DNA from 3 places in the Paenibacillus sp. P22 genome. Region 2 is predicted to be linked to each of the others. Evidence: riboswitches for the same ligand, from Rfam matches in the RefSeq annotation. Region 2 holds a riboswitch; each other region holds the start of a gene.

What was found. Region 2 has a riboswitch for thiamine pyrophosphate ahead of thiC (phosphomethylpyrimidine synthase ThiC). Riboswitches for the same ligand answer to the same signal wherever they lie in the genome.
Region 1: another riboswitch for thiamine pyrophosphate. It lies ahead of BN871_RS25145 (ABC transporter substrate-binding protein); the one in region 2 lies ahead of thiC (phosphomethylpyrimidine synthase ThiC).
Region 3: another riboswitch for thiamine pyrophosphate. It lies ahead of BN871_RS06030 (ECF transporter S component); the one in region 2 lies ahead of thiC (phosphomethylpyrimidine synthase ThiC).

What each region holds. Positions count from the first base shown of each region.
Region 1 is NZ_CBRA020000259.1:162-4,019, reverse strand. It holds partial or broken gene BN871_RS25150 (GerAB/ArcD/ProY family transporter) at 1-1,106, shown strand, start outside; TPP riboswitch at 1,285-1,393, shown strand; gene BN871_RS25145 (ABC transporter substrate-binding protein) at 1,539-2,621, shown strand; gene BN871_RS25140 (MTH1187 family thiamine-binding protein) at 2,651-2,953, shown strand; gene BN871_RS25135 (ABC transporter permease) at 2,943-3,719, shown strand; partial or broken gene BN871_RS25130 (ATP-binding cassette domain-containing protein) at 3,716-3,858, shown strand, end outside.
Region 2 is NZ_CBRA020000229.1:160-4,255, reverse strand. It holds gene BN871_RS23920 (hypothetical protein) at 1-345, shown strand, start outside; gene BN871_RS23915 (hypothetical protein) at 817-1,203, shown strand; gene BN871_RS27175 (hypothetical protein) at 1,467-1,688, shown strand; TPP riboswitch at 1,780-1,884, shown strand; gene thiC (phosphomethylpyrimidine synthase ThiC) at 2,147-3,907, shown strand; partial or broken gene BN871_RS23900 (ThiF family adenylyltransferase) at 3,900-4,096, shown strand, end outside.
Region 3 is NZ_CBRA020000026.1:25,011-28,868, forward strand. It holds gene BN871_RS06020 (energy-coupling factor transporter transmembrane protein EcfT) at 1-77, opposite strand, end outside; gene BN871_RS06025 (ABC transporter ATP-binding protein) at 68-1,750, opposite strand; gene BN871_RS06030 (ECF transporter S component) at 1,755-2,360, opposite strand; TPP riboswitch at 2,514-2,623, opposite strand; gene ssuD (FMNH2-dependent alkanesulfonate monooxygenase) at 2,684-3,808, opposite strand.

The DNA of each region.
Region 1 (3,858 bases), on a different contig from region 2:
ACAAGCTGCATTTCGGCAAGCTGCTCGGCGGCCTGCTCGGCGCTGCGCTGGCTGTCGTCTTCGCCCTGGAGTCGATGCGCAACGTGCGCGACTTCGGGGAGCTGATCTCCGCCACGTTGCTGCCCCAGACGCCGATGTGGTGCACGATGCTGGTTTTGACGGGAATCGTCTACTACACCGCCAGGCAGGGAGTAGAGGCGTTCTTCCGGGTCAACCAAGTGCTGATTCCGGTGCTGGCCGTCAGCTACATTTCCCTTCTGGGGTTGTTTCTGGCGTCGGGCCTGCTCGACTTCAACCGTCTGCGGCCTGTGCTGGAGAACGGCTTCAGGCCGGTCCTGCACGCGGCGTTTCCCGATATCCTGTCGTTTCCGTTCGGACAGGTCATGGTGCTGATGATGTTCTGGACCTATGCCAGACGCTCCCCGTCCACAGGCGCGATGTCCTATGGCGCCTACATCGGCGTCTCGCTGTTCCTGATCGCGGTCAACATGGTGCTGATGATGGTGCTCGGTCCGGAGCTGTACCGGCTCGCCGAGCTTCCGACGCTGGAGGCGGTGGAGCAGATCCGGCTGTTCAACTTTCTGGAGCGGCTCGATATTCTCGTGACGCTGCTGCTGTACATCGGGCTGTACGTCAAGGCTACGGGACTGTTTTTCGGTTCGGTCATCGCTTTGCGGACAGCCTGGGGAGTTCCCTATCGGGCCGGCGCCCTCGTCATGGCCCCGCTCATCTTCACGGCAAGCTTCCTGGAGCCGATCATGTCGCAGCATTTGTGGACGGGCATGACCGTCTACCTGAAATTCAGTCCCTATTACCAGATCGCGCTGCCGCTGCTCATGCTCGTCATGGGAATCGGATGGGTCAAAAAGAAAGCGCAGCGGCAAGCGGGGCAAGGCGGCGCAAAGGCGGGAGCCGGCGGTCAGGCCAAGGGCCGGGGAGGCCGGCGGTCAGAGCGGCAGCGGCCAAAGCGGAGCCGGGAATGCGGCGGCCGGCGGAGCCGAGGCAAGCGGAAGCGGACAGCCGGGAAACGGGAAGGCAGGAGCCGATGGGAGCGCCGAAAAGGCCGGAAGCCAGGACGGGCAGCAGGACGAGAGTCCTGGCTCTGACGGCAAAAACGGCGAGCGGAACAAGGCTCGCGGAGCGCCTGCCGACTCTGACGCCAAGCAGCCGTCTTCAGGCTCGGAAAGTCCGGAAGCCGGCTCTACGTGATGCCGCGCGCCCGCAAATTTCGACACGGAAGGTTGCAATAAAAGGCTTCTCTGCTATAATGGCTCTATTGACAACCGAATGAGCCTGGGGAGCTGGCGTACGCCGGCTGAGAGGGGAGAAGCATCCCGACCCGTTAAACCTGATCTGGATAATGCCAGCGTAGGAACCGCATGTCATCCGAGCCTTTTGCCGCCCTCGGGCGCAAAAGGATTCACGTGACGAAGACGTCTTCCTTGGGAGACGTCTTTTTTTTATTGTTCCTCTCATGCTGGCGCTCCGGACAAGGCCCGGGCGGGCTCACGGCTGCGAGAGAAAGAAGGGGAAGCAACATGGGCATTTCAAGCGGGATGGGCAAAAAAGCGGGGCTGGCCGCACTTGTTCTGGCGACGCTGCTGGCAGGCTGCGGCGGGAACGGGAACGGCGCAAGCGGCGGGAACAACGGCAGCGGGAACAGCGGCACAGCGACGCCTGCGCCTTCCGGCAGCGCCGGAACGAGCACGTCCGCGCCGGTCAAGAAGGTGAAGGTCGTCCTCGACTGGACGCCGAACACGAATCATACCGGCCTGTACGTCGCCCGGGACAAGGGCTTTTTCCTGAACCACGGCCTCGACGTCGAGATCGTGCAGCCGCCGGAGGGGACGGCAGCCGACACGCTGGTCGCCAAGGGAGAGGCTGAATTCGGCGTCGGCTACCAGGAGAACATTACGCTCGCCCGCAGCGAGGGATTGCCGCTCGTGTCGCTGGCGGCCGTCATCCAGCACAACACTTCCGGCTTTGCTTCGCCGGAGGCCAAGGGCATCAAGGAGCCGAAGGCATTCGAGGGCAAAACCTACGGCGGCTGGGGAGCCCCGGTCGAGCAGGAGGTCATCTCCTCGCTCATGCAGGAGCAGGGCGCCGATGTCGGCAAGGTCAAGATCGTCAACATGGGCAACGCGGACTTTTTCACCGCCGTGAAGCGGAATATCGACTTCGCCTGGATCTATTACGCCTGGACAGGGGTGGAGGCGGAGCTGCGCGGGGAGAAGCTGAACATGGTGTACTTGACCGACTACAGCAAGAAGCTGGATTACTACACGCCGGTGCTGGAAACGAGCGAAAAGCTGATCCAGGAAAGCCCTGATGTGGTGAAGGCGTTCATGGCCGGAGCTTCCGAGGGTTACGCCTACGCGATCTCCGAACCCGACGCCGCCGCGGACATCCTGATCAAGGCCGTTCCGGACCTCAATCCGGAGCTGGTGCGCGCCAGCCAGAAGTGGCTGAGCCCCAAATATCAGGATGACGCTCCCCGCTGGGGCGAGCAGAAGGCGGAAGTCTGGACGAATTATGCCGAATGGATGCATGAGCACAAGCTGCTGGACACCTTGCCGGATCTGTCCAAGGCGTTCACGAACGATTACTTGCCGGCATCCTGATGCCGGCTGACGGGGAGAGGGAACCGGATATGGCCAATGCGCTTGTAAGCATTCAGATTTTGCCGACGACGCCCGGCGGGGAAAGCGTGCTTCCGTACGTGGACCGGGCGATCGAGATCATCAAGGAGGCCGGCGTGCCGTACCGCGTCGCGCCGCTCGAGACGACGATGGAGGGCGACCTCGTGCGCCTGCTCGCCGTCGTCGCGGAGATGAGCAAGGAGATGGCGGCGATGGGCTGCCCCTCCGTCATCTCTCAGGTGAAGATATACTACAACCCGGAGAACGGCGCCTCGATGGACCGGCTGCTGGAAAAATACCCGGATGGACAGTAGAACGATACGCTGGAGGGCTCTGCTGCCTCCGGTCGTCGTCATGGCCGCCTTCCTGCTCTTGTGGGAGGCGGCCGTGCGTCTGTCCGGGACGGAGGCGTGGCTGCTGCCCGCCCCGAGCGATATCGCCCGGGATGCCTGGTCGGCGCGCCCGAGGCTGGCGCAGCATACGGGCGCGACCTTGAGCCTGACGCTGCTCGGCTTCGCCGGGGGCGCGGCCGCAGGCCTGCTGCTGGGAGCTGTCCTGCATTTGCTGCCGCTCGTGCGATCGGGCTTCTATCCGCTGCTCGTCCTGTCGCAGAACATTCCTGTCATCGCAATCGGGCCGCTGCTCGTCATCTGGTTCGGCTTCGGACTGCTGCCGAAGCTGCTGCTCGTCATGCTCGTCTGCTTTTTTCCCGTCTGCGTCGCCATGCTCGGCGGCCTGCAGGGAGCCGACCCGGGCCTGGAGCGGTACATGCGGATGATCGGAGCGGGCCGCTGGCGCCGCTTCCTCGGCCTGGAGCTGCCGGGCGCGCTGCCGCAGCTGTTCTCGGGCCTCAAGATCGCGGCTTCGTACAGCGTGACGAGCGCGGTCGTGGCGGAGTGGATCGGCTCCGACCGGGGGCTCGGCTACTTCATGCTGCTGTCCTCCAAGGGCTTCAAGACTTCGCTTGTATTCGCCGGAGTCGCGCTTGTCGTGATGCTCAGCCTGATGCTGTTCGCGGCCGTCGCAGGCGCGGAGAAGCTGACGCTGCGCTGGCGGCCGCGCAAGGAGGATGGAAGATGAACGTGCTGGAAATACGGAATCTGCGCAAGTCGTTCGGCAGCGGGGGCCGTCGCGTCGAGGTGCTTGGCGGAGTGTGCCTGACGGTGGGCGAAGGCGAATTCGTCTCGCTCGTCGGCCCTTCCGGCAGCGGCAAAACGAC
Region 2 (4,096 bases):
GAACTGGGAAACTCTGACCAAACAAGGTACTCTGTAAAGATTGACGAGCAATATACTGTCTACGGACAACACATTTATAAAGGGGTATTAAGTTACTTGTTGCTTGGGACTTTTGAAAACCTCCCATCTTGGTATCCTGCCGAATTATTTGAGGTAACGGATACGTTACTCCCTTTAGAGTGGTACTTTCAATTTTACGGGAATGAAAACAGTATTAGTGCCATTTGGGGGTACAAAGAACTTGTAGCTATTGATTCACATCACGATGACCTTATTGAGCGTGAAGATGAAGCGGTACGTATTTTTTTGAAGCGAAAGAAAGAGATAGACGAATTTAATGAATAGCAAGTTTCAGGCGGCCTTCTTCTGATGGAGAGAGCCGCTTTTCTTTGGCGGGGCTACCCAGTGCCGAATGAACTCAACATTCAACCAATAACACATCTAACGCATGTAATACCCGAATAAAGATTTTTCTATCTTGTTTGTACGCACACAAATGCTGTACTTTTATACCATAAATAACGCTATACCAATACATCAACAGATCGATTATGGTCAGTTACCACCATGATTGACCTGTTTTTTGTTATCTTCGTTTTCTTCGTTTTTTTCAAATTTCTTCTCAACTATCTCGATATAGAAATTGAGAAGGCAATCCATTGAAAAGTCATCGCAACTAATCGGAGGGATAGCCCGACTTTTATAATGTCAGGACGTAACTGGCATTCTACAACGGGAAGGTCATGTGTTAATGCCTAGCCATCTCCCCTCTTATTAAGCCCGAAATTCATCAAAAAATTCGGGAGGGGGCGGCACATGAAAGGGGTCACTGTATCCATTGACCGTATTGTCATCGACTTTACAGGCGTTAATTGGGATTTCTTCAATGAGCTTCACAAGCGTATCTGTCACTTCTACGGGCTCAGGATGACGGTGGGAGAAAGAGGATTCCAATACCGCATCAGAATCAATACGGGAGAACACTTCCTGCATATCTCCTACAAGTTGATTTTTGCCCCAAGAACACAGAGGAACACGCTGAGGATTGAAGCCTACCCGAAATCGCTAGTCTACTTCCGTCAATGGCTCGATCGAACAAATCCGAGAGTATGCAAAGCAAGTGCTTTGATTAAAAGTGGTATTGCACGGATTACAGGAAATGGTACAAAGCAAATAGTAACATCTAATAAGGAAAAATATTAGATGTCAGCCCTTATTACACTCATACCACTACTACCTCAAATCCCGGTTATATTGGTAAACCTAATTCTAGTATCGATATTATTGACCGAAAAACGGGTGAGTTATTAACAAGAAGATGGTATGGAGCAAATGGTAGAGCTATCAGAGATGTAGATTATACCCATCATAATAACACTAAAACCCACCCTGAAGCACCACATGAGCATACTTGGACGTATGATAAAGATGGAAATCCATTTAGAAATTAAAAGGGGGAATAGAAAGTGGGATACACAGAACTAGTCCAACGTGTAGGATGGGGTGAAGAGTTTCAATTCTATTATCTAGGTGATGAGTTCTGGATTAGTAGAAATAAAGAAGGTCTCTATTTAACTAAAGGGAAGAACTCTTTTACACAATCGTTTCTAACCGCAGAAGAATTGTTTAAAAATGCTCGAATAGATGGAAAAACAATTTTTGAATTATGGGAAATGATAGAAATTTAATTTTAGAACCTTGATTGGCTTCATGCCTTTCAGGGTTTCTAAGTGGGACCTAGTTGACAACTTCCCCCATCCCGACTTATAGTCATACCAAGATATCCACTAGGGGCGCCTGTACGGGCTGAGATAAAGCGCAAGCTTTGGTCCCTTCGAACCTGATCTGGGTCATGCCAGCGTAGGAAAGTGGTCGAACATGCCTTTTATTTGGCTTGTGCCTCTTTTCGCCGCTTCCAGACCGGAGGCGGCTTTTTGCCGTCCTCCGGCGGAAAGCGGCGGAGAATCAGATGCACCCAATCTGCTAGCCGCAATCTGCCGATGAAGGCGAATGCGACGAGTAGAGTGTCCCGGACAGCCTGCGTTTTTCGCGCAGACCATCGGGAACGAAAGGCATGAACCGGCATTTCCAAGCGTGCAGCCCCCTGGCGGATATCAAAATCCGTTAAGGGGGCTTTTGATTATCCATGGCCATACATACCGAGCTGCTGCCGGGCAGCCGCAAAGTCTACATGCAGGGAAGCCGGGAGGATATCATGGTTCCGATGAGGGAAATCGCGCTGTCGGACAGCGAGGTGCGGGGAGTTTCCATCCCCAATGAGCCTCTGCGAATCTATGACGCAAGCGGCCCTTATACCGACACCGATTACGAGGCGGATGCCGCGAGAGGCTTGCCGCCCATGCGAAGAGGCTGGATCTCGGAGCGGGCAGATACGGAGCCATACGAGGGCCGCATCATCCGTCCCGAGGACAATGGCTTCTCCGACGCAGGCAAAGCCGCCGAGAGGGGAGCGGAAATTTTCCCGCCATCCGGCAGGCTGCCGCTGAGAGCTCTCGCAGGGGGCAACATCACCCAATTGCATTACGCAAGGCAGGGCATCGTGACTCCCGAGATGGAGTTCATCGCCCTGAGGGAAGGGATGGAGGCGGAGTTCGTACGTTCCGAGGTCGCGGCGGGAAGAGCGGTCATTCCGGCCAACGTCAACCATCCCGAGAGCGAGCCGATGATCATCGGGCGGCATTTCCACGTGAAGATCAACGCCAACATCGGCAACTCCGCCGTGACCTCCTCGATCGAGGAGGAGGTGGAGAAGATGACGTGGGCGACCCGCTGGGGAGCCGATACGATCATGGATCTGTCCACCGGCAAGAACATCCATACGACGAGGGAATGGATCATCCGCAACTCCCCGGTTCCGGTCGGGACCGTGCCGATCTATCAGGCGCTGGAGAAGGTGAACGGCAAAGCGGAGGACCTCAGCTGGGAGGTGTTCCGCGATACGCTGATCGAGCAGGCCGAGCAGGGAGTCGATTATTTCACCATCCATGCCGGAGTGCTGCTCCGTTATGTGCCGCTGACTGCGAAGCGCGTTACGGGCATCGTCAGCCGGGGAGGCTCCATCATGGCGGCCTGGTGCCTCGCCCACCATAGGGAGAACTTCCTGTACACGCATTTCGAAGATATCTGCGAAATCATGAAAGCTTACGACGTGACCTTCTCGCTCGGCGACGGGCTGAGGCCGGGATCGATCGCGGACGCCAACGACGAGGCGCAGTTCGCGGAGCTGGACACGCTCGGCGAGCTGACCAAGATTGCCTGGAAGCATGACGTGCAGGTCATGATCGAAGGTCCGGGCCATGTTCCGATGCATCTGATCAAGGAAAATATGGACCGTCAGCTCGCGGTCTGCGACGAGGCTCCCTTCTACACGCTTGGTCCGCTCACGACGGACATTGCGCCGGGCTACGACCATATCACAAGCGCGATCGGGGCGGCGATGATCGGCTGGTTCGGCACGGCGATGCTCTGTTATGTGACGCCCAAGGAGCATCTGGGGCTGCCGAACCGGGAGGATGTGAAGGAAGGCGTCATTACGTACAAGATCGCCGCCCACGCCGCCGATCTCGCCAAGGGCCATCCGCAGGCGCGAAAGCGCGACGATGCTCTGTCCAAGGCCAGATTCGAATTCCGCTGGCGCGACCAGTTCCATCTGTCGCTCGATCCCGAGCGGGCGATGAGCTACCACGACGAGACGCTCCCTGCGGAAGGCGCCAAGAGCGCGCATTTCTGCTCCATGTGCGGGCCGAAGTTCTGCAGCATGAGGATCACGCAGGACATTCGGGATTACGCGGAGAGGGAAGGGCTGGACACGGCGGAGGCAATCGAGGCGGGCATGAAGGAGCAGGCGGAGGCGTTCAAGGCCGGAGGCGGCAGCATCTATGCTTGAGCAGGCGGCAACAAGCCGATCCGAGGCGCAAGAAGCCATTCAGGAACGGTATTCCCGGCAAATCCGCTTTGCTCCCATTGGCTGGAAAGGACAGCGGCGGATCGGCCAGGCCGTCGTGCTTGTCGCCGGTACCGGCTCGCTCGGAGCTTCGCTGGCGCAGCATATGGCCCGGGCCGGGGTAGGCGAGCT
Region 3 (3,858 bases), on a different contig from region 2:
AGCACGGACACCGCTAGCTTCAGCGTCGGGTTGACGCGATGCAGCCAGGTTTCGCGATGGGAAAAGGTCAGATGCATGCCGTGCCGCCGCTCCTTTCCGCAACAAGCCCGCCGTCGACTAGCCACTGCCGGGTCGCGAAGCGCCGGACCAGCTCCGGGTCGTGGGTGATCATGAGAATGGCGCAGCCGCCCGAGCGAAGCCGTTCCAACTGCTCCATCATCCGCACCGTGCCGCTCGCGTCGAGGCCGAAGGTCGGCTCATCCAGCAGCAGCAGGCGCTGGCCGCCGACCATGGCCGTTGCGACGCTGAGCCTGCGCTTCTGTCCCATCGACAGCTGATAGGGATGGCGGCCGCCGAGGCCGTCGAGCGCGTAGTTCTCCATGAGCGTCCTTGCCCGGCTGCTGCGCTCCGGTTCCCGCAGCGATCGCGGCAAGGAGTAGGCGAGCTCGTCGAGGACGGAGTCCGTCACGAGCTGGAACTCGGGATTTTGGAAGCTCAGCGCGGCATGCTTGGCCATATCCCCGGGCTTTTTCAGGCTTTGGACCGGAATGCCGGGAATGTACAGGCTTCCCTTGGTCTTGATCAGCTTCATGATGGCGAGCAGCAGCGTGCTCTTGCCGGCTCCGTTGACGCCGGTGACGGCGATCCAGTCGCCGGCGTTCACTGCGAGCGGGCCGGTCCGCACCTTGGGCCGGCCGCCCCGCCATCCTTCCAGACCGTCCAGCTCGAGCAGCAGCTCGGCGGAACGGACGCCAGACGACGGAGCGGTCGCTGCGGGGCGGATGGCGGCATTCCGATCGTAGTCCTCCCAGAAGCCGGGGTACCAGATGCCGTATTCCCGCAGCAGCTCCCGGTGCTCCCGGAACACGAGGCGAGGAGAGCCGTCGGCCTGGATGCTTCCGTCGGGTCCGAATACAATGACCCGGTCCATATCTTCCGCGATGCCGGCAATCTTGTGCTCGACGATGATGACGGTCCGCCCGCCCCAGACGGAGCGGAGCGAGCTCCATACCTGCCGCGTGCCCTCCTCGTCCAGGAGGGCGGTAGGCTCGTCGAGCAGCAGAGCATCGGGCTCCATGGCGATCATGGCCGCGATGGCAAGCCGCTGCTTCATTCCTTGGGACATGCCGGCTACCGGGAAATGGGGGTCTGCCAGGCACAGGCCGACAGCCTCGAGACAGCGAGAGATGCGGGCCGGCATTTCCTCGCGCGCAATGCCCGCGTTCTCCAGCGCGAAGGCGATTTCTTCGTCGGCATACGGCATGCAGAACTGGGAATCCGGATCCTGGAACACATAGCCCGGCCGGGCGGGAACAAGGCAGCAGTCCGCCTTCATCGGGATGCGGATGGCCGCCGGCACCAGGCCGCCGAGCACCTGCAGCAGCGTCGACTTCCCGCAGCCGCTCGGTCCGAGCAGCAGCACCTTCTGGCCGCGTTCGATGGTCAGGCTCAGCCCTTTGAAGAGGAGCGGAGTGTCTTCTCCGGGATATCGGAGCCGCAGGTTCTCTACGCGCGCCGCAGGCCCGGCATGTTGGACGGGCGGCATCGGCCGTTTCGCTGCAGGCACAGCCTCGTCGGCATGACGCTGCCGTTCGGTGCCGGTTCCGGAGGCATTCATAGAGGGCAAGCGGCCGCTCCCGATGGCGGGAGCGAGAGCTGCAAGCGGCGTCGAAGCCGCGCCGATCTCCCCGCCGTTCGTCGGAGTGTGGCTGCGAATGCAGCCTTTTAGGATGACGTCTGCAGCTTTCATCGCCTTATCCGAGAGCCTCGTAATCCTTGGCCGATGCCGGGCGGATGAGGCTCAGCACGCCGGTGCGCTCCAGCGCCTTGGCCAGCGCCCAGGCGAACAGGCCGGCGATGACGACGCTGCCGAGCAGACGCATGGAGACGAACAAGGTGTAGTTCCAGGCGGTCATTTTATCGATGTAGCTGTAATGCGCGTCGATGAAGATGGAGACGACGGCGGAGCCCAGGGACGCAAGGACCGTCACGATCGCACCTGCCTTCCGGTACAGGAAGGCGGCGAAGATGATTTCGGCTCCGAGACCCTGCAGCACTCCATAGACAAGCGTCGAGGCTCCCCACGATCCGCCCATGAACGCTTCCAGCGCGGCCGCGGCCGTCTCGGCGAGCAGCGCGGCCCCGGGCTTGCGGATCAGGAGGAAGGCGAAGGTGCCGGCCATGAACCACATGCCGTAGCTGAGCTGCTCCGCATGAAGGCCGAGCGGCTTGAGAATGTCGTACATCGGATTCCAGATGCGGTAGATGATGCCGAAAACGACGGCTACGACAAGCGTGACGAGAATGTCGGCGAGCGTCAGTCCTTTTGGACGGTCGGCATTGGGCATGGCGGTGGACATAAGAAATCAGACTCCCTCTCAAGGAAAATTGGAATGTTCCCCACAGATGGCTGCTGACCCGGCCCGACCTCCTCCGGGGGCATAGGAAAAGCCCGCCGGAAGCCGGCGGGCAGAGGGAATAAAGGCATATCCGCGCAGGATGGGCGCAAGCCCGGCGGCGCGGTGCATTCTCTCTACGCTGGCATTACCCAGATCAGATCAATGGTCAGCGGCATACGGCCGCAGTCTCAGCCCGACTTCATCGAGCCCCCATGCATGCTATGGAAATTGTCCTTACTATAACGTGAAAATCGGGAAGCGGCAAGAGGGATTATGGCCGGCGGTCAGCGGGGAGCGATATTTTCCGCGAGCAGCTCGCCCATCGGCGACCAGTCCGGCTCCGGGGGGCGGGTCGGGCTGGACACGGGCAGCAGCGGGAACAGAAGCTCCGCGATGCGGTACGCCTCCTCCAGGTGGGGGTAGCCCGACAGGATGAACCTGTCGATGCCGAGCGCGGCGTACTCCTTCAGGCGAAGCGCCACCGATTCGGGATCGCCGACGAGCGCGGTGCCGACGCCGCCGCGCACGCGGCCGATGCCGGTCCACAGGTTGGGAGCGATCTCGTCCTGCCCTTCGCTGTCGCGGACCAGCTGTGTCATGCGGCGCTGCCCGACCGAATCGAACCGATCCAGCACGGCCTGCGCGCTCCGGGCGTCCTCCTCGCTGACATGGCGGATGAGCCGGCGGGCTGCGGCCCAGGCTTCCTCCGCCGTCTCACGGACGATGATCTGCACCCGCAGGCCGATGTCGACCTGCCTGCCGAGAGCATGGGCGCGGGAGCGGACGTCGGCGATTTTGGCCGCAACCATCTCCGGCGTTTCGGCCCAGGTCAGATAGGTGTCGATATGCTTGGCGGCGACGGCATGGCCGGCTTCCGAGGAGGCTCCGATATAGAGCGGCGGCGACTTGCGGCCGAAGGGAGGATATTGGAGCCGGGCCCCTTCCACCTGGATATGCCTGCCGCGGAAGGTGACCTCCTCGCCGGCCATCAGGCGATGCCATACTTGCAGGAACTCGTCCGTAGCCTCGTACCGGTCGGCGTGGCTCAGAAAAATGCCGTCACCCCGCATTTCATGCGGATCTCCGCCGGTGACGACGTTCACGAGCAGCCTGCCCGAGGAGAGCCTCTCGAACGTAGCGGCCATGCGGGCGGCGATCGTCACCGAGACGCCTGCCGGGCGGACCGCCACGAGAAAACGCAGGCGCTCCGTGGCGGTCATGAGCGCGGATGCGACGACCCAGCCGTCCTCGCAGGCATGGCCTGTCGGCACGAGCATGCCGGTATAGCCGAGCCTGTCGACGGCCTGGGCGATTTGCCGGAAATAAGGCAAGTCGGTTATTTTGGCGCCTTGCGTCGTACCCAAGTAGCGCCCGTCTCCCATTGTAGGGAGGTACCAGAATAGTTCCATGATGTCTCCTCCTGCATTATTGTCCGATTTGCCTGATGTCGAATTTATGA